Regions from separate parts of the Micromonospora sp. NPDC049301 genome, predicted to be linked through region 2. Evidence: riboswitches for the same ligand, from Rfam matches in the RefSeq annotation. Region 2 holds a riboswitch; each other region holds the start of a gene.

What was found. Region 2 has a riboswitch for S-adenosylmethionine ahead of AB0K07_RS08575 (ABC transporter substrate-binding protein). Riboswitches for the same ligand answer to the same signal wherever they lie in the genome.
Region 1: another riboswitch for S-adenosylmethionine. It lies ahead of AB0K07_RS24420 (aminotransferase class V-fold PLP-dependent enzyme); the one in region 2 lies ahead of AB0K07_RS08575 (ABC transporter substrate-binding protein).
Region 3: another riboswitch for S-adenosylmethionine. It lies ahead of thrC (threonine synthase); the one in region 2 lies ahead of AB0K07_RS08575 (ABC transporter substrate-binding protein).

What each region holds. Positions count from the first base shown of each region.
Region 1 covers NZ_JBFAQO010000008.1:303,443-313,802, reverse strand. The annotation lists gene AB0K07_RS24445 (ATP-dependent DNA helicase) at 1-55, shown strand, start outside; gene AB0K07_RS24440 (AI-2E family transporter) at 61-1,359, opposite strand; gene AB0K07_RS24435 (co-chaperone GroES) at 1,518-1,856, shown strand; gene AB0K07_RS24430 (hypothetical protein) at 1,950-2,117, shown strand; gene AB0K07_RS24425 (PrsW family intramembrane metalloprotease) at 2,132-3,610, opposite strand; SAM riboswitch class IV at 3,634-3,754, shown strand; gene AB0K07_RS24420 (aminotransferase class V-fold PLP-dependent enzyme) at 3,801-5,075, shown strand; gene AB0K07_RS24415 (FUSC family protein) at 5,106-6,308, opposite strand; gene AB0K07_RS24410 (metal-dependent phosphohydrolase) at 6,449-7,105, shown strand; gene AB0K07_RS24405 (DUF4031 domain-containing protein) at 7,077-7,361, opposite strand; gene AB0K07_RS24400 (FAD-linked oxidase C-terminal domain-containing protein) at 7,430-8,830, shown strand; gene AB0K07_RS24395 (hypothetical protein) at 8,858-9,394, opposite strand; gene AB0K07_RS24390 (glycerol-3-phosphate dehydrogenase/oxidase) at 9,483-10,360, opposite strand, start outside.
Region 2 covers NZ_JBFAQO010000002.1:513,954-524,313, forward strand. The annotation lists gene AB0K07_RS08550 (BTAD domain-containing putative transcriptional regulator) at 1-929, shown strand, start outside; gene AB0K07_RS08555 (Na+/H+ antiporter) at 1,054-2,619, shown strand; gene AB0K07_RS08560 (hypothetical protein) at 2,804-4,111, shown strand; gene AB0K07_RS08565 (amino acid ABC transporter ATP-binding protein) at 4,129-4,872, opposite strand; gene AB0K07_RS08570 (amino acid ABC transporter permease) at 4,869-5,651, opposite strand; gene AB0K07_RS08575 (ABC transporter substrate-binding protein) at 5,697-6,554, opposite strand; SAM riboswitch class IV at 6,828-6,939, opposite strand; gene AB0K07_RS08580 (amino acid transporter) at 7,026-8,996, opposite strand; gene corA (magnesium/cobalt transporter CorA) at 9,206-10,336, shown strand; gene AB0K07_RS08590 (hypothetical protein) at 10,352-10,360, opposite strand, start outside.
Region 3 covers NZ_JBFAQO010000008.1:284,722-295,081, forward strand. The annotation lists gene AB0K07_RS24315 (alpha/beta fold hydrolase) at 1-1,518, shown strand, start outside; gene AB0K07_RS24320 (ABC transporter permease subunit) at 1,518-2,414, shown strand; gene AB0K07_RS24325 (DUF4232 domain-containing protein) at 2,409-3,104, opposite strand; gene AB0K07_RS24330 (metalloregulator ArsR/SmtB family transcription factor) at 3,320-3,625, opposite strand; gene AB0K07_RS24335 (DMT family transporter) at 3,717-4,685, shown strand; SAM riboswitch class I at 4,753-4,888, shown strand; gene thrC (threonine synthase) at 4,897-6,183, shown strand; gene AB0K07_RS24345 (GNAT family N-acetyltransferase) at 6,580-7,599, shown strand; gene paaN (phenylacetic acid degradation protein PaaN) at 7,668-9,341, shown strand; gene AB0K07_RS24355 (GNAT family N-acetyltransferase) at 9,627-10,082, opposite strand.

The DNA of each region.
Region 1 (10,360 bases), on a different contig from region 2:
CACCACCCGTCCCGAGGTGGCCCGGGGCGCGCTGCAACGCCTCGCCGGCTCCTAGAGGGGTCAGGGCGCCTGCGCGGCGACCACCACGGCGTCGGGCGGGGTGTCCGGGACGGTCCGGGCGGCCAGCCGGCGGACCGCCGTGTTCAGCACCGCGATCAGCGGCACGGAGACCAGCGCGCCGGTGATCCCGGCGAGCACCACCCCGGCGGCGATACCGATGATCACGGCGAGCGGGTGGAGTGCCACCGCCCGTCCCATGATCAGCGGCTGGAGCACGTGCCCCTCCAGCTGCTGCACGCCGATCACCGCACCCAGGATGATCAACGCGGTGACCGGACCGCTGTCGACCAGCGCCACCAGCACCGCCACGCCACCGGAGAGCGCCGCACCGACGATCGGGATGAACGCGCCGAGGAAGACCAGCGCGGCCAGCGGGAAGGCGAACGGGATGTCGAAGACGACCAGGAAGATGCCGATGCCGACGGCGTCGATGAAGGCGACCAGCACGGTCGCCCGGACGTAGGCGCCCAGCGTCTGCCAGGAGGCCCGGCCGGCGTCGTCGACCTTCCAGCGGGCGGCCACCGGCAGCAGCCGGACCAGGAAGCGCCAGATGCGGTTGCCATCGCGCAGGAAGAAGAACGTCGCGAAGAGCACCAGGATGGTGCCGGTCAGCACCTCGGCCAGCGTCGCGGCGGTGCTCAGCGCGCCGCTCGTGAGATCGCGGGTGTTGGAGTTGATCCAGCCCTGCGCCTCCTCGATGTAGCGGTCGAGCTGGGTGTCGGAGAGGTGCAGCGGGCCCGTCTTCAGCCAGTTCTGGATCTGCCGGACGCCCTGCGAGGACTTCTCGCTCAGCTCCGGCACCCCCTGGATGAACTCGTTCACCACCAGGGTCAGCGTGCCGATCACCCCGGCCAGGCCGCCGACCAGCACCACCGCCGTCGCCAGCGACCGGGGCAGTCGAGCGCGCAGCAGCCAGCCCACCGCCGGTGCGAGCAGCGCCGAGAGCAGCAGCGCGACGGCCAGCGGGATGATCACGATCTTGATGGTGCCGACGATCCGGAGCAGCGCCCAGGCCACCACGCCGATCACGATCAGCCGCCAGCACCAGGCGGCGGCGATCCGCAGCCCGTGCGGGACGTCGGCGTCGTCCCGGCTGGTGGTCGAAATGTGCACGTCCGCCGGGGGTGGCGCGCCGACCACCGTGGCCGACGGCGGCGCGGCCGGCCCCGGCGCGGCGGGTGAGGCCACCAGGGGCGACTCCGGGCTGTCGCTCGACGCGCTCTGATCGGCGCGTACCGACTCCCGTGACGACTGGTAGGCGCGGCGGAGCCGCCCGCGTACCCGCTCGAAGCGGCTCAAGCGCACCTCCTGGCAGAAACCGGTCCGCCCACAGCGACAGGTCGGACAGCTTACGTCCGCTCCCGACACCATAGGGCAGTTCCGCCACACATTGCCCCGACCGCCTCTGGCGTAACCACCGTCGGCTCGGCCGCCGGCGACCCGGTAGCGTCTGCGGCGTGACCGCCGACCAGGATCTCGACAACGGCCTGCCGATCCGCCTGCTGCACGATCGTGTGCTGGTGCGGATGGAGGGCAGCGAGGGTGAGCGGCGCTCCACCGCCGGCATCGTCATCCCGGCGACCGCGGCGGTCGGCAAGCGCCTCGCCTGGGCCACCGCCGTCGGAGTGGGGCCGAACGTCCGCGCCATCGTCTCCGGTGACCGGGTGCTGTTCGACCCGGACGACCGCTCCGAGGTCGAGCTGCACGGCCGCGGCTACGTGCTGCTGCGGGAGCGCGACGTACACGCCGTGGCCGCCGAGCGGATCGAGAACGACTCCACCGGCCTCTACCTCTGACGCACCTCCCCCGGCCACCAGGCCCCGCCGCGCGCCGTTTGCCGGGCCGCACGAAGGGAAGCCATCCGGCGACCGTGGCCCTGGGGAGGGACGATGCCGGTATTCGTGAAGAAGCTGCTGGCCTGGGGCAGCGTCGCGTTCCTGATCTACTTCATGGCGTTCCGGCCGGACGGCGCCGCGCAGATGTTCAAGGCGATCGGTGCCGCGCTGATGGCCATGGCCCAGGGCCTCGGTGACTTCCTCACCACCCTGATGACCTGAGCGCCCGCCGACCGTCAGTGCTGACCTGGTGGCCAGGGCGCCGGCGGCCGAGGGCCGTACCAGCCGGGCGGGGCGTGTCCCACCGGGGGCGGCGGCGCGGCCAGCACCACCGGGATCGGCACCACCGGCTCCTCCGGGGCGGACACCGGACGCTGCGAGCCGTCCGGGAAGCGCAGGTGGTAGCGGCCGCCGTCCCAGACTCCCGCCGGGGCCTGCGGGTCCCGCCCCACGAAGAACGACCGGTACGCGGTGATCGCCTCCAGCAGCTCCCGCTCCTCGCGGGCCGTCCGCTCCCGGTCGGCGGGCTTGCGGTCCAGGCCGCGCAGCGACCCGTCGCGCAGCAGGGCCAGCCGTGTGGCGGCGAACTGGTAGCCACGCATCGCCCGCACCCCGGCGTCCCCGGCCACCCGGCGCGCCCAGCTGCGGGCCGCATGCCGGCGGCCGAGGCTGCTCAGCGCGGCCACCTCGGGCGGGCTCAGCCAGCCGGCGCGCACGTAGTCCGGCAACGTCCGCTCGGTCAGCCGCCCCTCCCACGCGCGCAGCCACACCGCCAGCCCCACCATGCCGAAGAAGATCGGCACCATCAGGCCCAGGAAGCCGTACAGCATGATCAGTGCCTCGCCGGTGGCCTGGGTGAGCGTCGGCAGCAGGTTCCAGGTGCCGTGCAGCATCATCGCCAGCAGCAGACCGGCGACCGGGGCGAGCACGCGCACGCGCCGGTCGGCGGTACGGGCCGCGACACCGAGCCCCACACCGGTCATCGAGGTGAAGAGGGGATGCGCGAACCCGAACAGCAGGATCCGGACGATGAAGATGGCGATGACCTGCTGGGTGCCCGTGGCCGGACCGTACCGGTCGGCGCCGGTCGCGTAGCCGTACCCGCCCAGGTAGAGGATGTTCTCCACCATGGCGAAGCCGACCGCGGAGAGACCGCAGTAGACCAGGCCGTCGGTGATCCCGGACCACTCCCGGCGGCGGAACACCAGCAGCAGGATCGGCCCGAGGGCCTTGGTCAGCTCCTCGATGAACGGCGCCACCAGCACTCCGGTGAGCGCCGCCGGCAGCCCCCAGTCGGAGAACCGCGCGGCGGCGAACTCGTTCACGGTGAGCGAGGCGGCGGTGGAGACGAAGGCCCCCCAGGCGAAACAGAAGATCAGATACTTCAGCGGCTCCGGCTCGTACCGGTCCAGCCAGAGGAAGCAGGCGACCAGCACCGGCACCGGCAGGATGGCGGCGACCACCCCGATCAGCAGCGCCCGCACGCCGAGCGACTGGCCGAGCGTGAAGACCATGAACACCGCGCACGCGGCGATGAACAGCACCACCCCGGCCAGCACCAGGAACCGCCGCCAACCCAGTCGGCGCAGCGGCATCCGGGGTGCCTCGCCCGCGGGCGGGGCTGCGGGCGCGGGCGGCGACGGCAGGGGTGCACCGGACGGGGTGTCGGCCATGTGGTCAGCGTAGCCATCCGCCGCCGGCTGGTCCGGGCGCATCCGCAGCCGCTATGCTGCCGGCAGGTCACGAGCGCCAGCGTCAAGCCCCGGCTTGCTGGCCGGCAACCCTCGTCGAGTTCGCGGTGGGGTGCCCCGGGTGATGACCGGGCCCAGCCCGATCGGCGTGCTGGGCAAGCGCGGACCCCGTCCCGACATCGCACCCGGGGTCCCTGACCCCGGAGGTTCCGGCGTGTCCGTCACCCTCGTACCCTCGCTGCCCACCCTGCCCGGCGCGACGCCCGCGCCGGCCCCGTCGCGGCCGCTCGACGTGCTCGGCGTGCCGGGTCAGATCAACCTGGACTACGCGGCCAGCGCACCGTGCGCGCGGGCTGCGGCCGACGCGGTGGCCGAGCTGCTGCCCTGGTACGCGAGCGTGCACCGCGGCGCGGGAGCGCTGTCCCGGCGCTGCACGCTGGCCTACGAGCGGGCGCGGCAGACGGTGGGCGACTTCGTCGGCGCCCGCTCCGACGACCACGTGATCTTCACCCGCAACACCACGGACGCGCTCAACCTGCTGGCGCGGGCGGTGCCCGCCGGCACGACGGTGGTCACCTTCGCCGGCGAGCACCACGCCAACCTGCTGCCCTGGCCGCGCGGCTCGGTACGGCTGCCGGTGCCGACCGATCCAGCCGGGGCGGTACGCGCCCTCGCCGCCGCCCTGACCGAGCTGCGCCGGGACAGCAACCCGGCGCTGCCGGTGCTGGTCGCGGTGACCGGTGCGAGCAACGTGACCGGCGAACTCTGGCCGGTGGCCGAGCTGGCCCGGGTGGCACACCGGCACGGCGCGCGGATCGTCGTCGACGCCGCACAGCTCGCCCCGCACGTCCCGGTCGAGCTGCTCGCGCTCGACGTGGACTACCTGGCCGTCTCCGGCCACAAGCTGTACGCGCCGTTCGGCGCCGGCGTGCTGGTCGGCCGGGCGGACTGGCTGGACGCCGCCCCGCCGTACCTGGCCGGTGGCGGCGCCACCAGCCACGTCGGGCCGGCGACCCACGACGTGACCTGGGCGACCGGCCCGGCACGGCACGAGGGTGGCACCCCGAACCTGCTGGGCGCGGTGGCGCTGGCCGCGGTGTGCGCGGCGCTGGCCGGGGCGGACCGGGCCGCGCTGGCCGCCAGCGAGCAGGCGCTGCTGGCCCGGCTGCGGACCGGCATCGCCGCCCTGCCGCACGTGGTGGAGCTGCGCACCTTCGGCCCGGACACGCCCCGCGTCGGCATCGTCTCGTTCGTGGTCGCCGGGTGGGACTCGGCCGAGGTGGCGGCCCGGCTCGCCGCCGACCACCGGATCGGCGTACGGGACGGGCTGTTCTGCGCCCACCCGCTGGCCCGGCGGCTGCTCGCCGAGGCCGCGGGGCGCACCGGCCGGCGGGATCTGCCGCCCACCGCGCTGCGCGCCAGCATCGGCCTGGGCAGCACCGCCGCACAGGTGGACCGGCTGCTCGCCGCGCTCGCCAGGCTGGGCTGAGCCGGGCCGTCCAGCGGATAGCGGCCCCGGTCAGCCGATCGGCGGGGCGGTGGGGGGTTTCGGCGCCTCGCTCGGCTCGGCCGGTTCGCCGATCGGCCGCTCCTGCTCCCCGAAGGTGGAGCGGATACAGCGGTTCGCCTCCTCCTGATCGATCCCGGAGGCCACCAGCAGGTCGCTCGCCGTGGTCCGGATCTGGGCGATCACCACGCTGCCCGAGAAGCCGACCCCGGCGGCGTACGCCCGACCGGCCTCGCTGACCGCCCGCAGCGACCGTTCCCGGGCCTTCTGTGGCTCCTCGCCGACGGCGAACTCGTGCTTGAGCAGCCGGACCGACTCGGCGAGGTGGTTGACCGCGTCCGGCATCGGATCCGGCACCGGCTCCTCGTCCTCGACCAGCGTGACCGAACGGCGGATCAGCGTGCCGCTGTTGCGCATCGCCCGGTCGATCGGGTCGGCCGCCTCCGCGTAGTGGGTCAGCTCGTCGCGCCGGTGCCAGCGGGCCGGGGAGAGGGTGGCGGTCTCCTTCGCCCCCTGGATCGCCTCGGCCAGCGTGGCCAGCTCCTCCTTGTTGTTGCGCAGCCGCTCCAGCGCCTGCTGGATGAGGGTGCGGTCCCGGTTGCGCAACCCGTCGGCGGTGGCGTCGAGCTGGGCGGCGAGCAGGTCCAACGCCGGCCGGGCGGCGCGGTTGAGCACCCGGAGCGGGTTCAGCGGCAGCAGCACCGCCGTGACCAGCAGCGCGATCCCACCGCCGAGGAACGCGTCGACGAAGCGCGGGATCTCCAGGTTCTGCGTGGACGGGCTCAGCGTGACGATCAGCACCGCCGTGGCCGCCGCCTGGATGACGATGGCCACGCTGGCCCCGGCGAAGATGGTGAGCAGGATCGCCACCGTGACCACCAGGCCGAGCTGCCACGCCCCGGTGCCCAGCAGGTAGATCAGCAGGTCGCCGATGGCGACCCCGATCCCCACCCCGATGATCAGCTCCACGGTCCGGCGGAACCGCTGGCCGACGGACGCCGCCAGGGTGCCGACCGCGGAGATCGGCGCGAAGACCGGCTGCGGGTTTCCGAGCACGCGGTGCGAGATGAAGTACGCCAGCCCGGCGGCGAGCCCGGCCTGCACCGCCAGCCCCCCGGCCATCCGCACCCGGTGCAGCCGGTCGTGCAGGGTGGCCCGGCCGCGGTGCCGCAGTTCCTCGGTGGCCTCGGCGATCCGTGCGCGGTCGACGTCCATCAACCCTTCACGCAGCGCGGTACGCCGCACCAGCGGAGCTCGCTTGTCCCGGGCCACGGCCATGGGCGCGACTACCCATGGCGGGCCTGCTGAATCCTCCCGATCCGCGCCGCGACGGCCGGATGCGGCAGACTCGGGCGGTGGCCGATCTGCTGGACCGGTGGCGGGCGGCGGCCCGGGGCGCCGGGGCGAAGGCCGGCGCGGGCTCGACGCGGGCCGGGGAGCACCTGCTCGCCCGCTGGCGGGAGCCGCACCGGCACTACCACACGGTGGCCCACCTGACCGCCGTGCTCGACGTGGTGGACCGGCACGCCGGGCTGGCCGACCGGGCCGACCTGGTCCGGCTGGCGGCCTGGTGCCACGACGCGGTGTACGACCCGCGGGCGGCGGGCGACGCCAACGAACGCGACAGTGCCACGCTGGCCGGGAGCGTGCTCACCGGGCTCGGCGTGCCGGCGCCCGCGGTGGCCGAGGTGCGGCGGCTGGTGCTGCTCACCGCCGGGCACGCGGTGGCGCCGGGCGATCCGGACGGCGCCCTGCTCTGCGACGCGGACCTGGCGGTGCTGGCCGCGCCGCCGGCCGCGTACGACCGCTACGCGGGTGCCGTCCGGCGGGAGTACGCGCACGTGCCGGAGCCGGCCTTCCGGGCCGGGCGGGCCGCGGTGCTCACCGGCCTGCTGGCGCTGCCCGCGCTGTTCCGGCTGCCGCCGCTGGCGAGCCGGTGGGAGCAGCCGGCCCGGGCCAACCTGCGCCGCGAGCTGGCCACGCTCAGCGGTCCCCCGGCCGACTCGGACTGACGAGGTGCTTCGGGCGGCGCAGGCCGGCGTCGCGGAGCAACCGGACCAGCTCGCGGCTCGGCACCACCCGGGCCCCGAGCCACACCGCCGCCGCGAACCGGTCGGCCGGGATGTCGTAGTGGTCCCGGTCGAAACCGCGCCGGGGCGCGCCGAGCGCCTCGGCGAAGGCGTGCAGCTCGGCATACGAGACGTCGCTGATCAGATGCGACCAGAGCCGACCGCGCCACGGCCAGGCAGGCCGGTCCAGGTAGAGCATGGCGCCCAAGCTAGCCCGCCCAGTCGATCATGTTGATGATCGGCGGCCGGCGACCTAGCCTCAGCTGCATGGCCCCCACTCCACTCATCGACGACCTACGCGCCGCGCTGGGCGAGAACGCCGTGCTCACCGACCCGGACCTGCTGCGCATGCACGAGCGGGACGAGGCCGACCTGTGCGCCGCCGGCACCCCGCTCGTGGTGACCCGCCCGCGCAGCACCGAGCAGGTGGTGGCGGTGGTGCGGGCGGCGGCGCGGCACGGCGTACCGGTGGTGCCGCAGGGCGCGCGGACCGGGCTGGCCGGCGCGGCGAACGCGGTGGACGGCGCGGTGGTGTTGAGCACCGTCGCGATGGACGAGATCCGGGAGATCGACCCGGTGAGCCGGATCGCGGTGGTCCAGCCCGGGGTGGTCAACGCGACGCTGGCCGCGGCGGTCGCCAAGCAGGGGCTGTGGTATCCGCCGGACCCCGGCTCCTGGGAGTCGTCCACCATCGGCGGCAACGTGGCCACCAACGCCGGGGGCATGTGCTGCGTCAAGTACGGCGTCACCACCGAGTACGTGCTCGGCCTGGAGGTGGTGCTCGCCTCCGGCGAGGTGCTGCGCACCGGCCGGCGTACCGCCAAGGGAGTGGCCGGCTACGACCTGACCCGGCTCTTCGTCGGCTCGGAGGGCACCCTCGGCGTGATCACCGAGGTGACCGTGGCGCTTCGGCCCGCCCCGGCCGACTCGCTGACCCTGGTGGCGGTCTTCCCGTCCACCGCGGCGGCCGGCACGGCGGTGGCCGAGATCGCCGCCCGGGGGCTCACCCCCAGCCTGCTGGAGCTGCTCGACCAGACGCACCTGCGGGCGATCGAGGCGTACCAGCCGATGGGGCTGCGGACGGACGCGCAGGCCCTGCTGCTGGCCGCCGCGGACACCGGCAGCCGGGCCGCCGACGACCTGGCCGGCCTGGCCGAGGTGTGCGAGGCGGCCGGCGCCGACGAGGTCTACGCGGCCACCGACGCGGTGGAGGCGGCGGCGCTGTTGCAGGCCCGGCGGCTCGCCCACCCGGCCATGGAGAAGTTCGCCGCCGACGCGTACCCGGGCGGCAACGGCGGTCTGGTGATCGACGACGTGGCGGTGCCGCGCGGTTCGCTCGCCGCGCTGCTGGACGGCGTGGCCCGGATCGCGGCGGACTGCGACGTGCCGATCGGCGTGGTGGGGCACGCCGGGGACGGCAACATGCACCCGAACATCGTGGTCGACCGGGCCGACCCGGCGAGCGTGGAGCGGGGTCGGCGGGCCTTCGACGAAATCATGCGGCTCGGCCTGGACCTGGGTGGCACCTGCACCGGCGAGCACGGGGTGGGGTTGCTCAAACGCGACTGGTTGGCTCGGGAGATCGGCCCGGTCGGGGTCCGGGTGCACCAGGCGATCAAGTCGGCGCTGGACCCGGCCGGCCTGCTCAACCCCGGCAAGGTGCTCTGACCGGGGACCGGGCGCCCCGTGCGGGGATCAGCCGACGACCTCGGCCGGGGTCGCCTGGGTGAGCAGCAGCAGGATCTCCCCGGCGACCGGCGGGCGCTCCTCGCCCGGGCAGTCCTGCGAGGTGATCAGCCCGGCGGAGGTGAGCAGGCTGGAGGTCAGCGCGTCGATGCAGGTGACGCGGTACTGCCGGACCTGATCGGTCTCCCCGGGCAGTCTCGGGTCGGCGAGCAGCACCTGGAGCCGTTCGGTCTGCTCCGGGGCGAGCGTGCCCCGGGAGGTGACCCCGTCGCCGGCGCAGTCGAGGCACTGCCAGGTGCCGTCCCGCTCGACGCTCAGCGTGCGTAGCGGGCCGTCGGCGCCGAGCCGCTGCAGGAGGCTGACCTGACCCGCGGCGACGGTCGTCGGGATCTCGGGGGCCGGCCCGCCGGCTGCCGCACCGACCTGCGGTTGTGCCGCCGGTGGGTTCCGGGTGTCGCCGTCGAACAGCGAGCATCCGGTGAGGGCGGCGGCGAGCGTCGTGGCGAGAAGCGGAATGAGCAGGCGGGTGCGCGCGCGGGAAAGCACGCGCGGAAACCTACCCCACCGTAGATAGCAGCCGAAACCACCAACCGGGCCGGTATCGATGGTTACCCTTCGGTAACGTTTCTTTTCGTCACCGAGCGGACGGACGCAGCTCCGCCTGATCGTCGTCTCCCCGATCGGCCGCGTAGCCCCGTACATCCGGGGCGCCCAGCCGGGCCGCGTCCGCCGCCGCGTCGTCGGGCATCAGCTGAGACTGCCGTTCCGCCTCCACCCGGGCGCGGTAGTGCTCGACCTCGCGGGCCCGGGTCGCCGCGTCCCAGCCGAGCACCGCGCCCATCAGCTCGGCGGCGTGCTCCGCCGACTCCAGCCCCCGGTGGCTCGTCTCGAAGGAGATCCGGGTCCGCCGGGTCAGCACGTCCTCCAGGTGCAGCGCGCCCTCGGCGCGTGCGGCGTAGGCGACCTCCGCGGCCAGGTACTCCGGGGCGCCGGCGAGCGGGGAGGCGAGCAGCGGGTCGGCCTCGATCAGCGCGAGCAGATCCAGGGTGAGGGTGCCGTACCTCTCCAGCAGGTGCTCCAGCACGCCCACCGGTACGCCGTGCCGCCGGGCCAGGTCGGCCCGGTCCCGCCACATGGCCGGGTACCCGTCCGCGCCGAGCAGCGGCAGGTCGGCGGTACGCGACGGGCGGGCGCCGCCCAGCCGGCGGGCGGCCCGGTCCACCACGTCGGAGGCCATGACCCGGTACGTCGTGTACTTGCCACCGGCGACCAGCAGCAGCCCGAGCATCGGCTCGAAGACCGCGTGCTCGCGGGAGAGCTTCGAGGTGGAGTCGGCCTCACCGGCCAGCAGCGGCCGCAGCCCGGCGTAGACGCCCTCGATGTCGGCGGTGGTCAGCGGCCGGTCCAGCACGGCGTTGACCTGCTGCAACAGGTAGTCGATGTCGCTGGCCGAGGCCGCCGGGTGGGACCGGTCGAGTCGCCAGTCGGTGTCGGTGGTGCCGATGATCCAGT
Region 2 (10,360 bases):
GCCGGGCGGCGGAGGAGGCCGAGCGGCTCGCCCGGATCGCCGCCGACCCCGGGCTGCTGGCCTTCGCGCTCAACGCCCGCTTCATGCACGCCTTCCACCGCGTCGGCCTGGCCGGTGAGCGGGCCCGGATCGGCGCGGAGCTGGTCGACCTGGCCGCCCGGCACCAGCTGGTGACCTTCGAGGTGCTGGGCCACCTCGTCCTGGTGCAGGCCCGCTGCGCGCTGGCCGACCGCGCCGGCGCCGACGCGCACGCCCGCGCCGCCGACGGCCTCGCCGAGCGGTACGAGCTGCCGCTGGTCGGTGTCTTCACCCGGTGGTACGCCGCCCTGCGGCTGGCGCTCGACGGCGAGCGGGTCGCGGCGGCGCACGCGTACCGGGCGGCCGCCGACGGGCTGCCCACCGACGGAATGCCGGGCCTGACCCGGGGGCTGCTCCCGCTCGCCCTGCTCGGGCTGCGCCTGGCCGCCGCCGTCGACGCCGACCGGTCGTCGCCCGGGCCGGACCATGCCGTCGGCCAGCCCGTCCACGGGCTCGACGGCGCGGACTGGGCCGGCCTGGACTGGGGCCCCCACGAGCCGTGGGTCCGCCCGCTGCTGCACGTCGCCGCCGGCGACCGGGACGCGGCCGGAGCCGCCCTGCGTGCCCTCCCGGACGGGCCGCACGATCTGCTGCGGGAGGTACGGCTCTGCCTGACCGCCCGCGCGGCGCTCGCCCTGGACGACCGGGCCACGATGCGACGCGTCGCCGCCCAGCTCCGGCCGGCCGCCGATGAACTGGCGGCCGGCAGCGGGGTGCTCACCGTCGGCCCGGTGGCCGGGCACCTCGCCGACCTGGCCGCGGCACTCGGCCGCGACGACGAGGCCGCCGGGTACCGCCGTACCGCTCGCGCGGTCACCGCCCGCATCCGCGCCGCCGCCTCCCCGACCTGACCGCCGGCGACGGGTGTCCGCCCGCCGCCCGGCGACTTGCCGGTTCCCCGGGAACCAACCGGCAGCGTGCGGTCAGATGGAACCACGGCGCGGTCGCGGTCGGCCGTGCGGCAAGGGGGTACGCGTGGAGGCGCTCGTCCTGATCGTGGTGCTGGGCGTCACCGTCCTCGTGGGCACCACGCTCGGCGGCCGGTACAGCGTCGCCCCACCGGTCCTGCTCATCGGGTTCGGGGTGCTGCTCGGGCTGGCGCCGCCGCTGTCCGAGCTGACCCTGGAGCCCGACCTGGTACTGCTGATCTTCCTCCCGGCGATCCTCTACCGGGAGAGCCTCACCATCAGTCTGCGCGAGATCCGGGCCAACTTGCCGACGATCGGGCTGCTCGCCGTGGTGCTGGTGGTGCTCACCATGGTCACGGTGTCGCTGACCGCGCAGGCGTTCGGGGTGAACCCCGCCGCGGCCTGGGTGCTCGGGGCGGTCCTCGCGCCGACCGACGCCGCCGCGGTCACCGGCCTGGCCAAGCGACTGCCCCGGAAGCTCCTGACCACCCTGCACGCGGAGAGCCTGATCAACGACGGCACCGCCCTGGTGCTCTTCGCGGTGACCGTGGGCCTGCTCGCCGGGGACGGGGCCCCGGGCGCGCTCGGCATCGGCGAGGAGTTCCTCGGGGCCAGCGCCGGGGGAGTGATCGCCGGCGTGCTGGTCGGCGCGGCCGTGGTGCTGATCCGCAAGCGGCTCGACGACCCCCTGCGCGAGGGAGGGCTGAGCGTGCTGACGCCGTTCGCCGCGTTCCTGCTCGCCGACGCGGTGCACGCCAGCGGCGTGCTGGCGGTCGTGGTCGCCGGCCTGGTGCTGGCCTACGCCGGCCCCCGGGTGATCCGCGCCCGGTCCCGGGTGCTGGCGTACGCGTTCTGGGACCTGTCCACGTTCCTGATCAACGGTGGACTGTTCGTCCTGCTCGGCACGCAGATCCCCCGGGCGGTGCGGAACATCACCAGCGCCTCCCCGCAGCGCGCGGTGACGATCGTGCTGGTGGTCACCCTGGTCGTCCTCGTGACCCGGCTGCTCTTCGTCTACCTGGCGGCGGAATCGGTGAATCTGCTGAGCCCCGGGAGGATCGTGGGTCAGGGTGGCTGGCGGGTGGGCACCGTCGCCGGCTGGTCGGGTTTTCGGGGTGCCGTCTCGCTCGCCGCCGCCCTGGCGGTCCCGACGACGACCGTCTCCGGTCAACCGGTGGCCGAACGCGATCTGATCATCTTCGTCACCGCGCTGGTGATCGTGCTGATCATGCTTCTCCAGGGCACCACCCTGCCGGTGGTGGTGCGCTGGGCGGGGCTGGTCGGCGACCCCGAGCGCGCCGACGAGCTGCGGCAGGCACGGCTGCGGGCCACTGAGGTCGGCCTGGCCGCGCTGCCCCAGTTCGCCGCCGAGATCGGCGCCGGGGACGAGGTGGTGCGCCGGATGAAGGCCGAGTATCAGCGGCACCTGGAGGACGTCGACGAGGGCGGTGGACGTACCGCCGAGGATCGCCGCCTGGAACGCAAACTGCGCCTCAAGGTCCTCGAGCACAAACGGCGGGAGGTCACCCGGTTGCGCGACAGCCGGGAGATCGACGACATCGTGCTGCGTGAGCTTCAGGAAGCGCTGGACAACGAGGAGATCCGCCTGCTGGGCCGCGGCTCCACCGACTGACCGCGCTCGCCCGACCCCCGGTGCGGCGTGTCCGGGACGAGCCGGACCGGCGGCCGAGCCACGGCGGACCGACGGATTCGTGACAGTTGCCGTGCCGCGCGTGCGGCTCTGGTCGCTGCGCCGCCCGGTACGGTGGAACGGTTCGGCGCCGGTCGATGCGTTCGGTCCCTTGGGGGGTGTGTCCATGACAACCGGGGCGACAGAGGCCGACCTGCGGGTGGTCACCGAGCGGGAATTCCTCGACGAGCTGGCCTCGGTCACCCGCGAGCGCGGCGCGACCGAGTTCCTCTACCTGATGGCACAGGGCGACGGCGTCATCGGCGTGCAGTGGGAGCAGCCCGGCGTCGACCATCTGCGCCGCTACCGCGTGCGCGACTCCAGCGGCCCGGCCTGCCCGCACTGCACCATCGTCGAGGCGGTGCTGGCGCTGGCACCCGTGCTGCCACTGGACCTGATGCGGACCGCGCGTACCCGACCGCAGTACGAGACGGTGCTGCGCACCGGGCAGCTGCCCCACCTGGCGTTCGCCCGCCCGACCGGCCAGCCCGGGGCGAGCTGGCTCGGCGACTGCCATGCGGTCACCGGCGACCCGCACACCGACGCCGACTGCCCGCGGCACGCGGTGCCCGCACCGAGCGGCGACCCGCTGGACCTGCGTCTCGGGTCGCTGCCCCGGGCGCTGCGGGAGATGTACCCGCACGACGCCGCCGCGACGGCGGACCTCCAGCAGCGGCTGCGCATCGCCCGGGACTGGCGGGCCGACGCGCAGGCCGTCGCGAGCGGCGTCCGCGAGGCCGCCGCGACCTGGGCGTTCCTGCGCAACTCCTGCGTGCTGGGCGTGCCGGTGCCCGGCGTCAACGGTCTTGTCCTCACCCTCCCACCGGGCCGGACGACGGACGACCGGCCGCTGGCCGAGCTGCACGCCGCGGCGGTGCGCGCGCTGCCCACCGACGGCCCGTTGGCCTATCAGGAGCGGGCCTGCCTGGTGCCGGAGCCGGGCCCGGGAGCGCAGCGGATGCCCTCGTACGCCGGCGCGGTGGACCTGACCGGCGCGGCGCCCGTACGCACGCTGCGGCTGCCGGCGCCCCGCCGGCCGCTGAGCACTACCGGCCGGGGCGTGTTGCTGCTCTACGAGGCCCGGCACGCGATGGGCCGGCACGTCGCAGGCGCGCCGGAGCGCAACGAGGCCTACTGGGAGTCCGAGGCGGCGTTGAACGTCTTCGAGTTCACCCTGCTGGAGCGGGTCGCCGGCCGGCACTACCAGGAGGCGGTGGCCGCCTACCTGCAGGCCCTGCGCCGCGAGGGCGACCTGCTCGCCCGCCCGCACAAGGTGCTCGACCGGCGTCGGCGCAAGGCGTTGTCGCTGGCGTTCGGCGGGCTGGACGACGAGGAGCTGCACCTGTGGGCGTCGGTCGCGTACCGCAACGCCATCCTGGTGCTGCTCGGCGACCTGAAGGCGTTCGCCGCGCACCTGCGCCGCCAGGCCTCCTGACGCGAGGGAAGGACGGTTCAGAGCACCTGGGCGAGGAAACGGCGTAGCCGGGGATGCTCGGCCCGCTCGAAGATGGCCTCCGGTGGGCCGGCCTCCAGCACCACGCCCCGGTCCATGAAGGCGACGGTGTCGGCGACCTGCCGGGCGAAGCCCATCTCGTGGGTGACCACCACCATGGTCATGCCGCCGGCGGACAGGTCGGCCATCACCCCGAGCACCCCCTTGACCAGCTCCGGGTCGAGTGCGGAGGTGGCCTCGTCGAAGAGCATCACCTCCGGCCGCAGCGCCAGCGCCCGGGCGATCGCCACCCGTTGCTGCTGACCGCCGGAGAGCTGCGCCGGCCGGGAGTCGGCCTTGCCGGCCAGCCCGACCAGCTCCAACTGGGCCCGCGCGACCGCCTCCGCCTCGTCCTCGCCGAGCTTGCGCAGGCGGCGCAGCGCCAGGGTGACGTTGCGCAGCACGCTCATGTGCGGGAAGAGGTTGAACTGCTGGAAGACCATGCCCACCCGCTGCCGTAACGCGTCCGGGTCGTCGCCCAGCACGCTGCGCCCGTCCAGCAGCACGTCGCCCTGGTCCGGCTCGATCAGCCGGTTGATGGTGCGCAGCAGGGTGGACTTGCCCGACCCGGACGGCCCGATCACGCAGGCCGTCGCGCCGCGCGGCACGATCAGGTCGACGCCGCGCAGCACCCGGTTCGGTCCGAAGGCGAGGTGCACGTCGCGTACGTCGAGGCTGACCGAGGTGGTCGTGCTGACGGTCATCGCCGGTCCCCTTCCGTCGCGCCGGACAGCGCCGGCTCGGTGTCGTCCTCGTCCTCGTCGGCCGGGCCGGTGGCCGGCCGGCCGTGGCGCAGCCGCCGGTCGATCCAGTTGACCGCGTGCGTCAGAGGCACGGTCAGCGCCAGGTAGCAGAGCCCGGCCAGCAGCAGCGCGGACTCGTTGCCGGTGGTGGCCGCGTAGTCCTGTCCGATCCGGAACAGCTCCCGCTGGCTGGCCACCAGGCCGAGGAAGTAGACGAGGCTGGAGTCCTTGATCAGCGCGATGAGCTGGTTCACCCAGGCCGGCAGCACCCGCCGGATGCCCTGCGGGACGATCACCAGCCGCATCGCGTCGCCCCAGGAGAAGCCGAGCGCCCGGGCGCCCTCCAACTGCGCGGCCTCCACCGACTGGATGCCGGAGCGGAAGATCTCCCCGATGTACGCCGCCGCGATCAGCGACAGCGCCAGGATGCCCAGCGGGTAGGGGTCGGGGCCCCACACCTGCATGCCCAGCGGCGCGAGCCCGACGCCGATCAGCAGGATCGTCGCGGCGGCCGGCAGCCCCCGGAACACGTCGGTGTAGACCCGCGCCGGCCAGCGCAGCCACCGGCTGCGGGAAATGCCGGCGACGGCCAGCAGCAGGCCCAGCACCGAGCCGAGCAGGGCGGCGGAGACCGCCAGGATCAGCGTGTTCGGCAACCCGACGGTCAGCATCTCGGGTAGTGCCTCGCGCATCGCGTCCCAGTCGAAGAAGGTCTCCCACAGGGTGCTCAACGGATCCATCGGTCGCCTCTCCTACCGCCCTGCTCGCTCGTCACCGGTCGTGCCTCAGGACGCGGCCGACGCCGACGGCACCGGCACCGTGCCGCTGCCGGGCTTGAAGTCCGCCGGGACCGGCCGGCCCGGGTAGTACTGCGCCTGCAACCGGCTCCAGGTGCCGTCCGCGATGACCTCGTCGAGGCCCTTGTTCAGCGCCTCGCGCAGCTTGTCGCTGCCCTTGGCGACGGCGTACGCGGTCGGTGCCGGGCTGAGCTGCTTGGCCGCCACGGTGATCTTGCCGTTGCTGTCGGCGGCCGACTTCTCGCCGATCTCGGCCGGGGCGATCCACGCGTCGGCGGTGCCCGCCTTCAGCTGGTTGATCGCGCCGTTGTAGTCCGGCACCCGGACCGGGTTGAGCTGCTCGCCGGTGGCGTAGTCGTCCTGGACGGTGCCCTGCACCACCACGACCCGCTTCCCGGCGAGCTGATCGAAGCGGGTGATCGGCGAGCCGGCCGGCACGTCGAGGCCGAAGTAGCCGAAGTCGTAGCCGTTGCCGAAGTCGACGGTCTTCTTCCGCGCCTCGGTAATGGTGATCGAGGAGCTGCCGACGTCGAACTTGCGGTTGTTGACCTGGGAGAGCAGCGCGGAGAAGTCGGTGCCGACGAACTCGACCTTCAGGCCGAGCTTGCCGGCCACCGCGGTCAGCAGGTCGTTGTCGAAGCCGGTGAACTTGCCGTCCTTGAGGTACACGTTCGGCGGTGCGTCGGTCAGCGTGCCGGTGCGCAGCACGCCCGGCTGCGCCAGGCCGTACGGGTTGCCGGCGGCGTCGGACGAGGTGTCGTCGCCGCAGGCGGTGAGCGCGGTGGCGGCCAGGATCGTGGCCGCGCCGAGGGCGGCGGCCCGGGTCAGGGCAGGAAGGAATCGCACTGGTGTCTCCGAAGGTTGCGCGGCGGCGGGCACAGGCGTACGCCGCCGACGGTGCGCCCGGTGGGGCGTACCGCTGGGGTGGGTTCGGGAAAGGGGTGCGCTAGTGCGCGGCGCGGCCGCGACAGGCGGCGCTGCAGACCCGCATCATGTCCACGTGCCGCCGGCGGGTCAGTGCCGGTGGTGGCCAGCCAGTGCGGGAATCCGCGGCGTCGGCCGATGGGGTGGTGCGGAGGATTCGCATGGTTCTCCCAGGTCTGTGCTGACCTGGGTGCCAGGCCACGCTTGCACCGACGTCGTGCCGGTGCCTGGTCTTCACCCGGGGCACCCCACCGCGGAGGAGGGTTGCCGGCCAGCGAGCCGGGGCTTCGCGCTGGCGCTCATGACCTGGGACGAGGCTAGCAGGCCGGTGCGGCGGATCGTCCAGTCGTTATGACCACGCTCACCGTGCGCGACGGGCATCCGGCCGGCAGGTCACCCGGCGTGCACGTGCGGCCGGTGGCGCCGGTCGGGCTCCTGGCGGCGCAGGATCTCGCGGGTGACGGGGGCGATCTCGCCCTGGCCGAAGGCCAGGTAGCGCAGGAAGTTTCCGCCCGGATTGCCCTCGGTCCACTCGAAGTAGATGTGCGGGCACCGCCCGGCCCGGTCGCGGATCTCCAGCAGCAGGGCGGCCAACGCGCTGGGCACCGCGGAGCTGGTAAGTCTGAACACCGGGTACCGGTCGTGCTCCACGCTGCCGCGCACCGCCAGCTCGGTCTCGAAGTCCGACGGGTCGGTGACCGTCACCTCCACGAAGATCACGGCGCTGTCGGCCGGGAAGTCGTTGTCCGCGACGGTCTGGGCGAGCTTGGCGCGGTACTCGGCGCGGTCCCCGGTGGCCGGCTCGTGGGCGATGAGGCGGATACGGCGCCCGCCACACTCCTCGATCAGCCGGATGGCCTCGGGGTCCAGGTCCACCCGGTCGACCCGCAGCTCGAAGGCCCGCACCAGCCGGGACAGCGCCGACACCAGAATCATCCCACCGATGAAGCAGGCCGCGATCTTCACGCCGTCGGGACGTTCCACCACGTTCGCCGCGGTGGTGTAGACGAAGGCGACCGCGATCGTCCCGAACGCGATGGTCCGGCCTCGCTGGCGCCGCCGCCGCGCCGCGAGGGTCACCGCCGTCGCCGCCGAGGTGATCAAGACCAGGACCCCGGTGGCGTACGCGCCGCCCTGCGCGTCCACGCTCGCCTCGAAGACGACCGTGATCAGGAACGCCACCGTGGTGAAGACGAGGACCAGCGGCCGGACGGCCCGGGCCCAGGCCGGCGCCATGCCGTAGCGGGGCAGGTAGCGGGGTACGAGGTTGAGCAGCCCGGCCATCGCGGAGGCGCCCGCGAACCAGAGGATGCCGATGGTGGACAGGTCGTAGACCGTGCCGAACACCTCGCCGAGGTACTCGTGTGCCAGGTAGGCGAGCGCCCGGCCGTTCGCCGGCCCGCCCGGCTGGAACGCCTCCGGCGGGATCAGGACGGTGGTGGCCACGCTGCTGGTGACCAGGAAGACACTCATGATCACGGCGGCGGTGGTGAGCAGCCGGCGGGCGCCGCGGATGCGGCCCAGCGGTCGGTCCTCGGAGTCCTGCCGGTCCCCGCGGATGTGCGGCATCACCGCCACCCCGGTCTCGAAGCCGGACAGGCCCAGCGCCAGCTTCGGGAACACCAGCAGCGACAGCCCGATCACCAGCAGGGGATCGCCGTGGCCGGTGGTCAGTGCGGTGGTCCAGTCCGTGACCGCGCTCGGGTGGGTGACCACCCGCCACAACGCGTTGACGATCACCACCGCGTTCAGTGTCAGGTAGATCGCGACCAGGACGACGGCGATCCCGATGGCCTCGCCGAACCCCTTGAGGAACACCGCGCCCAGCAGCGCCACCAACAGCAGCGTGAGCAGGACCTTGTGTCCCTGGAGCGCGCTGGGCAGGAACGGGTTCTCATCGATGTGCGCGGTCGCGTCGGCCGCGGAGAGGGTGATGGTGATGATGAAGTCGGTGGCCGCGAAACCGAGCAGCACCAGCACGAACAGCTTGCCCGGCCAGTAGCTCAGCAGGCGTACCAGCATCGCGATGGAACCCTCGCCGTGCGGGCTCTCCACCGCCACCCGGCGGTAGACCGGCAGCGCGCCCAGCAGCGTCACCAGCACCAGCACCAGGGTCGCCACCGGGGACAGCGCGCCGGCGGCCAGGGCCGCGATGCCCGGCTGGTAGCCGAGCGTCGAGAAGTAGTCGACGCCGGTCAGGCACATCACCTTCCACCACGGGTGGTGCCGACGCTCCGGCGGGCGTCCGTGCGGCCCGTGCTGCTGCACCGTCTGCTCGGAGCCGCCGTCGAACAGCCACGCCTGCAGCCGACCGGTCCGGCGGCCGGTGCGCCTGTCGACCTCCATCGGCGCTTCCCCCGTCATCCGCCCACGGTCACCGCGAGTATCCGTCAGCGGGCCCGGGCCCGTCCGCCGGTGCGGGGAACCCGCCCGGCCCGGGTGCCCCGGCAGCCGGCGCGTCAGCGGGTTTCGGGCCGTGGGCACCGGGGAAGCAGGGCCCTCCGGCGTCCCGCCCCGAACGGTCCGCGTGGTTCGGGCAGCCGCCGGACGGTGCGTGCGGGAGGGAGCGGGTCATGGTCGGCGGCCGTCGTTTCCGCCCGGGCGGTGGCTTCGGCCGCCGGCTCGACGAGCACGAGGTCCGCGTCGGCGCGACGCCGCGCACCGAGCCGGCCGCACCGCCCAGCGACGGCCTGGTCGACAGCGCCGTCTACATCCGGGGGCACCGGTTCGCGTCGCCGGCCGGCCTCGCCGAGACGTACCGCTGCCTGCAGGAGCAGGACGGCGCGATGGCCTGGATCGGGTTGTACCGGCCCGACATCGACCAGATCACGTCGCTGGCCCGGGAGTTCCGGCTGCACGACCTGGCGGTGGAGGACGCGATCAACGCCCACCAGCGGCCCAAGCTGGAACGGTACGGACACACGCTCTTCGTGGTGCTGCGCGCGGCCCGCTACGACGACCAGCGGGAAGAGGTCGAGTTCTCCGAGCTGCACCTGTTCATCGGGCCCGGCTTCGTGATCACCGTCCGGCACGGTGAGGCGCCGGACCTGGCCGCGGTGCGGCGGCGGATGGAGACCGACGCGCAGATGCTCGCCCAGGGCCCGGAGGCGGTCCTGTACGCGATCCTCGACCAGGTGGTCGACGGCTACGCGCCGGTGGTGGCCGGGTTGGAGAACGACATCGACGAGATCGAGACCGAGGTCTTCGGCGGCGACCCGAACGCCAGCCGGCGCATCTACGGGCTCAGCCGCGAGGTCATCCAGTTCCAGCGGGCCGCCCGCCCGCTGCTCACCGTGCTCGACGCGCTGGCGGTCGGCGCCGGCAGCTACGGCACGGACGAGGAGCTGCGCCGCTACCTGCGGGACGTGACCGACCACCTCACCCAGGTGGTGGAGCGGGTGGACGGCTTCCGGCACCTGCTGCAGAACATCCTCACCGTCAATGCCACTCTCGTCTCGCAGCAGCAGAACGAGGAGATGCGCACCCTCACCGCGGCCAGTTACGCGCAGAACGAGGAGCTGAAGAAGGTCTCCTCCTGGGCGGCCATCCTGTTCGCACCCACGCTGATCGGCACGGTGTACGGAATGAACTTCGTACACATGCCGGAGCTGAACTGGCGCTACGGCTACCTGTTCGCGCTCCTGCTGATGGCCCTGGTCTGCGGCAGCCTCTACCTGATCTTCAAGCGGCGCGGCTGGCTCTGACCGGACGCCCGAGGGTCACTCGAT
Region 3 (10,360 bases), on a different contig from region 2:
CCGGCCGCCATCTCCTCGGTGCCGTTCGCCGGCGGGCTCGCGTCGCTGCTCGACGGGGTGGCCGGCGACGTGCCCGGCCAGCACGCCCGGTTCGAGTCGGCACCGCTGGCCGACGCGGTCGACGTGGCGGGTGCGCCCACCGTCACCCTGCGGGCCGCGTCGCCGACCGGCGAGGCGGTGCTCTTCGTGAAGCTCTACGACGTCGACCCGGAAGGCGGGGCCACCCTGCCGAACGGGCTGGTCGCCCCGGTCCGGCTCACCGGCCTGCCGCAGCGGGTGCAGGACGCCCGCCCGGTCACCGTGACGCTGCCCGGCATCGTCCGTCGGATCGAGGCCGGGCACCGGCTGCGGCTGGTGGTCGCCAGCTCCGACCAGGCGTACACCACGCCGGCCCAGCCCGCCGTCTACACGGTGGCGGCGGACGGGGCGGTCAGCCTGCCCACGGTCAGCGGCGAGCCGATCCCCACCACGGCGACGATCTGGCGCTGGGTGCTCGCCGGCCTGCTCGCCGCCATCGTGATCGGCCTCGTCGTGGTCGTGGCCGTGGTCCGCCGCCGGCACCGCCGGCAGGACCGCTCCGTGCATCCGGAGTACGCGGGCACGCCGCTGGCCGTGCGCCGTCTGCGCAAGGAGTACGCGGACGGCTTCGTCGCGGTGTCGAACGTGGACTTCGAGGTGCACCCGGGTCAGGTGGTGGGTCTGCTCGGCCCGAACGGCGCCGGCAAGACCACCACCCTGCGGGTGCTGATGGGGCTGACCCAGCCGACCGCCGGGGAGATCTACGTCTTCGGGCGCCGGTTGGTGCCCGGCTCGCCGGTGCTGTCCCGGATCGGCGCGCTGGTGGAGGGGCCCGGTTTCCTGCCGCACCTGTCCGGCCTGGACAACCTCAGGGCGTACTGGCGGGCCACCGGACGCCCGGCGGAGGACGCGCACTTCGATGCCGCCCTGGAGATCGCCGGCCTGGGCGACTCGGTGCACCGGAAGATCAAGAACTACAGCCACGGGATGCGCCAGCGGCTGGCCATCGCCCAGGCCATGCTCGGCCTGCCGGAGCTGCTGGTGCTGGACGAGCCGACCGACGGCCTCGACCCGCCACAGATCGCCGAGATGCGCCGGGTGCTCCAGCGGTACGCCACCGACGGCCGGGCGGTGCTGGTCTCCAGCCACCTGCTGGCCGAGGTGGAGCAGACCTGCACGCATGCGGTGGTGGTGAACAAGGGCCGGATCGTGGCGTCCGGGCCGGTGGAGGAGATCGTCGGCGAGTCGCCGAGTGTCCTCTTCGACGTCACCGACCCGGTGGCGGCGCGGGCCGTGCTGGACCGGCTGCACGGGGTGCGGGTGCTGCCGGAGAGCGACGGTCAGCTGGTGGTCGACACCAACGGCACGGCCCGCAGCGACGTGGTGGCCGAGCTGGTGCGCGCCGGCATCGGGGTGGACCGGGTGGTGCCCCGTCGGCGCCTGGAGGACGCGTTCCTCGCCCTGGTGGGCGAGAACTCTCGGGGAAGCGGTGACCGGTGATGGCTGGATCTTCCGTCGAGGCGCCGGTGGGCGTCACCGACCCGGCCGGTGCGGCCCGGGGCTACCGGCCGTCGGCGACGATGCCGTTCGGCGCGGAGTTCCGCCGGCAGGCGTCCCGGCGGCGCACCCAACTGGCGCTCGGGTTCATGGTGCTGCTGCCGCTGATCATCCTGGTCGCCTTCCAGTTCAACTCCGGCGGCGACGACGACAACGGCAACAACGAGTTCGCCAGCCTGGTCGACCTGGCCACCTCCGGCGGGCTGAACTTCACCCTGTTCTCCATCTTCGTGTCGGCGTCGTTCCTGCTGGTGGTCGTGGTCGCGCTGTTCTGCGGCGACACGGTGGCCAGTGAGGCGAGCTGGGGCAGCCTGCGCTACCTGCTGGCGATCCCGGTGCCCCGGGCCCGGCTGCTCACCGTCAAGCTGGTGGTCGCGCTCGCGTACTCGGGGCTGGCCCTGCTCCTGCTGGCCGGCACCGCGCTGGCAGCGGGCACCCTGCGCTACGGCTGGTCGCCGCTGCGCAGCACGGTCGCCGCCGAGTTGGAGCCGGGCGAGGGGCTGCTCCGGCTGCTGGCCGTGCTGGGCTACCTGGCGGTCGTCCTGCTGGCGGTGGCCGGGCTGGCGTTCCTGCTGTCGGTGATCACGGACGCCGCGCTGGGTGCGGTGGGCGGCGCGGTGCTGCTCTGGATCCTCTCCAGCATCCTGGACCAGATCACCGCCCTCGGCGCGCTGCGCGACTTCCTGCCCACCCACTTCAGCACCGCCTGGCTGGGGCTGCTCTCCACCCCCGTGCAGACCGACGACGTGGTGCGTGGCTGCATCTCGGCCATCAGCTACGCGACGCTGTTCTGGGGGTTGGCGTTCTGGCGGTTCACCCGCAAGGACATCACGTCATAGCCGGCTGTCGGGTGGGCTCACCGACGACGGCACCGCGCTCGGCGCCGGCGGCCGGGCGGGCTGAGCCGGCACCGGTGTGGACGGGTCGGCCTTCTTCCAGGCGCTGACGCCGATCCGGCCGGTATTGCCCACGTCGATCGGCCCGTCCGGGTCGACGTCCTCGGCCGGCTGCCCGGCGGCGGGTGCGACCCGCAGGTACTCCCCGTTGGTGGCCACCACTGTCGAATCGGTGACCAGGTTGCGCCAGAGCACCACGGCGGTGGCCCGTTCACCGGCTTCCAGGGTGACCGGCCGGGGTGGCTGGTCGAAGCCGGAGGTGATCGCCTTCGCTCCGTTGACCACCCGCAGGATGATCGGCTTGCGCTGCTCGTCCAGCACGCGCAGCACCGGGTACCCGTTGAGCTGGTAGGGGCGGTCGCCGCAGTTGACCAGTTCCAGGCCGAGGGCGCGCAGCCCCATCGCGGCGTCCGACCCGGTCGCGCGGATCCGCACGCCGGACTTCGGGCACCCGGCCATCGGGTCGGTGCCCGCCGACGGCGTCGGGCTGGACGCGGCTGTGCGCCCGGGCAGCGGGCTCGTGCCGTCCCCGGCCTGGCCCCGATGGTCGGCGGGAGCGCATGCGCCGAGCAGGAGAGCCGTCCCGACCGCCACGCTGATCCGTCGCCGTACTGCCGTGCCCCGAGAAGTCACCCGCCGATCATTGCCCACGTCGGCGCCCCGCTGCCGTTCGGCACGGCTCCCGGTGCTCCTTCGGAGCTGAATCGTCCGGGACATCGCCCGCCTGGTTACGCGAGATCGTCTGGTGTGTGGATCATGCGAGCACGGTGGCGTGGCGGGTCGGAGCGTCGCTCCGGTCCCTGGCGATGTCGCAGACGATTGAGCTCGACCGCACACGAATGGCCGGGTCAGGCTGGGGTGCGGGGGCTGAGGACGGCGTTCAGCAGGCCGGGGTAGAGCCGGTCCAGTTCGTCGCGGCGGAGCCGGACGTAGCGGCTGGTGCCGGCGGCCCGGGTGCGGGTCAGGCCGGCCTCGCGCAGCACCTTCAGGTGGTGACTGCGGGTCGCCTTGGAGACGCCGAACTCGAAGCTGCCGCAGGGGTACTCGCCGCCTTCGGCGAGTGCCCGCACGATCTGCAGCCGCACGTCGTCGGCGAGTGCGGCCAGCACGGCGGTGACCGGTACGGCGGCCAGGTCGGGTTCGTGCGGCTCCATGTGACCAGTGTAACCCTTGTTCGACAATCGTCGAACATCCTCCTAGGGTCGGTGACGTTGGTTCGACGATACTCGAACATTGGAGCCGCCGATGCGTTCCCGCGCCGCCTCGTACCCGTTGCTCGCCGTGCTCAGCTGGGGAGTGATGTTCCCGATCCTGGCCAGCGCGCTGACCCGGGTCGACCCGCTCAACCTGACCACCGCCCGCTACCTGCTGGCCGCCGTCATCCTGGTCGGCATCCTGCTGCTCCGCGAGGGTGCCGGCGCGCTACGGCTCGGCCGCCGAGCGGTCGAGGTGGCGGTGCTCGGCGTCGTCGGCTTCGCCGGCTTCAACGTCCTCACCAACCTGGCACTCGAGCACGCCGCACCGCAGCAGGTCGCCCTGTTCGTGGCGACCACCCCGGTCATCACCCAGCTGGTCCGCTGGGCCCGCGACGGCGTACGCCCGAAGCCACTCCTGCTGGCCCTCTCCCTGGTGGCGCTGCTCGGTGTCGGCCTGGTGATCACCCACGGGAGCCTGCACGGGCTCGGTCAGTTCGGTCTCGGCGGTCTGATGATGGTCGGTGCCGTGCTCGGCTGGGCCATCTACACCCACGGCGCCAGCCGGTTCGGCGACTGGTCGCCGCTGCGTTACACCACCCTGACCGCGCTCGCCGGCACGGCCGCCATGCTCGCCGCGAGCGTGCTCGCCGACGGCATCGGCTGGCAGCACGCGCCGGCCGCCGCCGACCTCGTGGCGGTCGCCCCGCAGTTGGCGTACGCCGTGATCCTGGGCGCCGTTGTCGCGGTGCTGGCCTGGAACACCGGCGTGCAGCGGCTCGGTGCCGCCAACGCCGCGCTGTTCATGAACCTGGTCCCGGTGACCACCTTCGCGGTGCAGATCGCGCGCGGCTACCGGCCGGCGCCGGTCGAGGTGGTCGGGGCCGCGATCACCATCGCCGCCCTGGTCGCCGCGAACCTCGTCACCCGGGCCCGGACGCGGGTTCCGTCGGTGCCCGGGCCGGGCGCGGTGACGGACCCGGTCGCGGTAGTCGACCCGGCGGCGGTGGCCGCCCGCTGACCCACTCCCTGGGATCCGTGGTGGAGGCGACGTCCGACGTTGCCTAGACTCGACGGCACAACTGCATACCTCATCCAGAGGGGCTGAGGGATACGGCCCGACGACGCCCCGGCAACCACCCCGCGCGCTCACCGCTGAGCGCCCCGCGGGGCAGGTGCCAATTCCGTCCCCGCCGCACCGTGCGATGCGGGGAAAGATGAGAGGACTCGACATGACGTCGACGCTCGCCGCCTCCGGCATCGACACCTCCGCCAGCCCCGCCCGCGCCCTGGTCTGCCGTGCCTGTTCGGCCCGCTACCCGCTCGCCGCACAGCACGCCTGTTACGAGTGTTTCGGCCCGCTGGAGGTGGACTACGACGCCGCGGCCCTGGCCACGGTCACCCGCGAGCAGATCGAGGCCGGCCCGAACAGCATCTGGCGGTACGCCGCGCTGCTGCCCGCCGGTCAGGATCCGGCCACCCGGGTCACCCTCGACCCGGGGCTCACCCCGCTGGTGGCGGCCCCCAACCTCGCCGCCGAGCTGGGCATCACCGCGCCGCTGTGGGTCAAGGACGACAGCGCCAACCCGACCCACTCGTTCAAGGACCGGGTCGTCTCGGTGGCGCTCACCGCCGCCCGGGCGCTCGGCTTCACCCGGTTCGCCTGTGCCTCCACCGGCAACCTGGCCAACTCGGTGGCCGCGCACGCGGCCCGCGCCGGGGTGCCCTCGGTGGTCTTCATCCCCAGTGACCTGGAGCAGGGCAAGGTCATCACCACTGCCGTCTACGGCGGTGAGCTGGTCGCCATCGACGGCTCGTACGACGATGTGAACCGGCTCTGCGGCGAGCTGGTGGAGACCGACGAGTTCGAGGACACGGCGTTCGTCAACGTCAACGTCCGGCCGTACTACGCCGAGGGCTCCAAGACGCTCGGGTACGAGGTGGCCGAGCAGCTCGGCTGGCGGATCCCGGCCCAGGTGGTCATCCCGATGGCCAGCGGCGAGCTGCTCACCAAGATTGACAAGGCGTTCTCCGAGCTGGTCGAGATCGGTCTGGTCGAGGCGCCGGCCGGCGGCTGGAAGGTCTTCGGCGCCCAGTCGGCCGGCTGCAAACCGATCGCCACCGCCCTGCACGCCGACACCGACACGATCACCCCGGTCCGGCCCACCGGCATCGCCAAGTCGCTCAACATCGGCGACCCGGCCGCCGGCCTCTACGCGCTGGAGGCGGTCCGCCGCACCGACGGCTGGATGGAGTACGCCGACGACGACGAGATCCGCGCCGGCATCCGACTGCTGGCACGGACCACCGGGGTCTTCGCCGAGACCGCGGGCGGCGTCACCGTGGCGGTGCTGCGCAAGCTGGTCGAGTCCGGCCGGCTCGACCCCACGGCGGAAACCGTCGTGTTCAACACGGGCGAGGGCCTGAAGACCATCGACGCGGTAGCCAACCAGGTCGGCCCGACCCACCACATCAAGCCCTCCCTCCGAGCAGCCCGAGACGCAGGCCTCCTGGCCTGACCCCCCGGGGCTCCCCTCCCGTTGATCATGAAGTTAGCGGCGCGACACGCCGGTGTCGGCGTCGCTAACTTCATGATCAACCCCGCCGGGTGCCGCCGGAGCCGGCGCGGGATGGGTCGGGTGGGGGAGGGGGGATCGCCCGGATGGGGGATCGGGCCGATCCGCCGGGTAACTGGCTTTTAGCAGTGAGTGTGGAAAACCCGCCGCTCTGGACTTGACGGCAGGAACCGGACGGCGCAAGATGCTCCGTGCGGGAGGGCATTTCGCCGGAGACTTTTGAAGTTCTTGCGACCCAGCGCCGGAGGCGTTGTGCGAGTGTCCCTCCCGACCACGTCCGATCGGGCCAGCGACAAATTCGCTGGCCCGATCGCTTTTCCGGGGTGCACGCTCGGCGGCATGAGCATCAGCATCGCGTCGTTCGACGGCGCCGACCTGGCCGCGGTCGACGAGGCGTACCGAATCGGGGCGGCGGCCAACGACGCCGACCTGCCGGACTTCCCGCCCTTCTGCCGGCGGCGCTTCGACGCGTTCTTCCACACGCCGATGCCCGGCACCGCCACGCTCTGGGCGCTGGCCCGGCTGGACGGCGTGCCGGCCGGCTACCTCCAGCTCGACCTGCCGCAGCTGGACAACACCGACAACGCCACCGTCGAGCTGGTGGTGCATCCCGAGCTGCGGCGGCGCGGCGTCGGCCGGGCACTGCACGAGTACGGGGTGCGCCTGCTGCGCGAGCACGGACGCAAGCGGGTGGTCGCGATGACCGTCTCGGCGCTGCCCGACGGGGCGGCCCGATCGGGCGCGGGCGACGCGTTCGCCGCCGCGACGGGGGCTCAGGCGGCGCTGGCCGAGGTGCGTCGCCGGCTGGAGGTCGGCGCCATCGACCGGACGGCGCTGCGGGCGGCGCTGGCCGAGGCCCACGCCCTCGCCGAGGGTTACCGGTCGGTCTGCTGGCAGGGGGCGACCCCGCAGGAGTACGTGGCCGACGTCGCCTACCTGGACGGCCGGCTGCTCATGGACGCCCCCATGGGAGACGTGCAGTGGGAACCGGAGCAGGTGGACGCCGAGCGGGTCCGGGGCACCGAGCGGGCGTTGGACGCCCGGGGCCGGCGGCGCTACCACCTCGGCGTGCGGCACGAGGAGTCCGGCCGGCTGGTCGCCTGGACCCTGCTGGACGTGGGCGCGTCCGCCGACTGGCACGCGTTCCAGCAGATCACCATCGTCGACCCGGCCCACCGTGGGCGCCGGCTCGGTCTGCTCGCCAAGATCGAAAACCTGCACCACCTGCTCACCCACGAGCAGGCGGTACGCGTCATCGACACCTTCAACGCGGCCAGCAACAGCTACATGGTGGCGATCAACGAGCGGCTCGGCTTCCGCCCCGTGGACTCCTGGAACAACTGGCAGCTCACCCTCTGACCCGGCCTGCCGCGCTGTCGGGCATTGGCGCTTCTGCTCCCGGACACGGCTGCGGCATGATGGCGGGCATGACGGAGACCCCGCATCCCCTGTACGACAGGCACGCCGACACCCTCAACCGTGCGCTGACCGCGATCACGGAGCGGGGCTACTGGTCCGCCTATCCCGAGTCCCCCAGCCCCCGCGTGTACGGCGAGACCGCCGCCGCCGACGGTAAGGCCGCCTTCGAGGCGTACCTGGGCGGCGACTTCCCGCTCGACCAGCCGGGCACCGGCGACCGGGTCGCCACCGAGGCGAGCCCGTTCGGGGTGGAGCTGGCGGTGCGCTACCCGCACGCCGGCGCCGACGAGCTGGTCACCGCCGCCTCCGCCGCGCTGCCGGCGTGGCGCGACGCCGGCCCGCAGGCCCGGGTGGGCGTCTGCCTGGAGATCCTCGACCGGCTGCACAAGCACATCTTCGAGCTGGCCAACGCTGTGCAGTTCACCAGCGGGCAGGCGTTCGTGATGGCCTTCCAGGCCGGCGGCGCGCACGCGCTGGACCGGGCGCTGGAGGCGCTGGCGTACGCGTACGCCGAGATGACCCGGCACCCGGGGACGGCCGGCTGGGAGAAGGCCGCCGGCAAGGGCGACCCCCTGCGGATGACCAAGACGTTCCACGTGGTGCCGCGCGGTGTGGGGCTCGTGATCGGCTGCAACACCTTCCCGACGTGGAACTCGTACCCGGGGCTGTTCGCCTCGCTGGTCACCGGCAACCCGGTGATCGTCAAGCCGCACCCGCGCGCGGTGCTGCCGCTGGCCATCACCGTGAAGTACGCCCGGGAGGTGCTCGCCGAGGCGGGCTTCGACCCGAACCTGATCATGCTGGCGGCCGAGGCGCCCGGCGAGAAGCTCGCCAGCGACCTGGCCCTGCACCGCTCCGTGAAGATCGTCGACTTCACCGGCTCCACCGAGTACGGCGACTGGCTGGAGACGCACGCCCGGCAGGCGGCGGTCTACACCGAGAAGGCCGGGCTGAACACGGTGGTGATCGACTCCACCGACGACTTCGCCGGCATGTGCCGCAACCTCGGCTTCACGTTGACGCTGTACAGCGGCCAGATGTGCACCACCTCCCAGAACATCCTCATCCCGGCCGGTGGCATCGAGACCGACCAGGGGCACAAGAGCTTCGACGAGGTGGCCGGCGGGATCGCGGCGGCGGTCGGCAAGCTGACCGCCGACCCGGCCCGGGGCGTGGAGCTGACCGGCGCCATCGTCAACGACGGGGTGCTGGAGCGGCTGGCCGAGGTGACCAAGGTCGGCGAGCCGGTGCTGGAGTCCCGGGCCGTGGCGCACCCGTCGTACGCCGACGCGGTGGTGCGTACGCCGACGATCGTGAAGCTGGGCGCGCACGACGCGGAGACCTACGGCCGGGAGTGGTTCGGCCCGATCTCGTTCGCCATCGCCACCGAGTCAACGGCGCACAGCCTGGAGCTGCTGCGCCGGACGGTCGGCGAGAAGGGTGCCCTCACCGCGGGTGTCTACTCCACCGACGAGACGGTGCTGGACGCGACCGAGGCGGTGGCCGTCGAGGTCGGGGTGCACCTGTCCTGCAACCTGACCGGCGGGGTCTTCGTGAACCAGTCGGCGGCGTTCTCGGACTTCCACGGCAGCGGCGCCAACGCGGCGGCCAACTCGGCGCTGACCGACGGGGCGTACGTGGCCAACCGGTTCCGGATCGTGCAGTCGCGGCGGCACGTCTGATCCTTGGTCGCGGTTAGGGGTTTCCGGGGCAGCCCGCCCCACTCCGGGCGGTCAGGCTTGATCCCTGCGCGGGTCGGGCTGCCCCGGAAACCCGCCGTGGGCACGGTGGTCGTCCACGTGTCCGGCCCGGAGCCCTGCCGCACCACCCCATGATCGTGCTCGATCCAGGATGTAGGGGCCTCCCGCTGGTGGGTTACCACTAGATCCTGGTTGCAGCACGATCATGGCCACCGGCGCGGCGCGGCCATGACCGGCGCGGCGGGTCGGCGCGGTCGTTCTTCTGTTTCAGGCTGGTCTGCGCATCTGGAGTTCGGTCAGGGCCGGGATGGTGGGGTGGGGGACGCGCACGCCGGTGTCGACGAAGCCCAGTCGCTGGTAGGCCCGGTAGGCGCGGTCGTTGCCGACCACCACCTCCAGGAGGAGTTCCGGGCGGCCGCAGGCCCGCGACCAGGCGGCCACCTCGTCGATCAGCTCGCCGAGCAACCCGCTGCCCCGCCAGGCCGGCGTGACGTAGACGGCGTAGATCACGGTCAGCCCGGCCTCGCGCGGCGCGACCGTGCCGCCGGCGTGCCCGACGAACCGCCCGCCGGGATCCGCCACGAACTGGGCGGTCTCCGCACCACGCGAGGTGTACGCCACCCGGGCGGCGTACTCGGCGTGCGGCCGGGCGGCGGCGTCGGCGATCGTCTCCAGGAAGGCCAGCGGGGCGTCGGCCAGCATCTCCAGCCGAAGTGCCCGCATCCGGGCCGCGTCCGCGGGGCGTACCCGCCGGATCGGGACACGCGGCGTCGGTGCCCCGGTGTCGTCGCGCCGCTCGGGCGCGCCGGCGCTGCCGTGAGCCCGGCCGGGCGCGCTCGTCATGCGGCATGCCTATCACAGCGACGGATGGCGATGCCGCCGTACCCGTCACGGCTCCGGAATATGCCCGATTTGTGGTCGTGCGTGGCCGTCACTCCTCGTGTAGCGTGCGATTTCGGTCACCCGTTTCAGCGGCCGTCATCGATCGCCGGAGCGGTGGC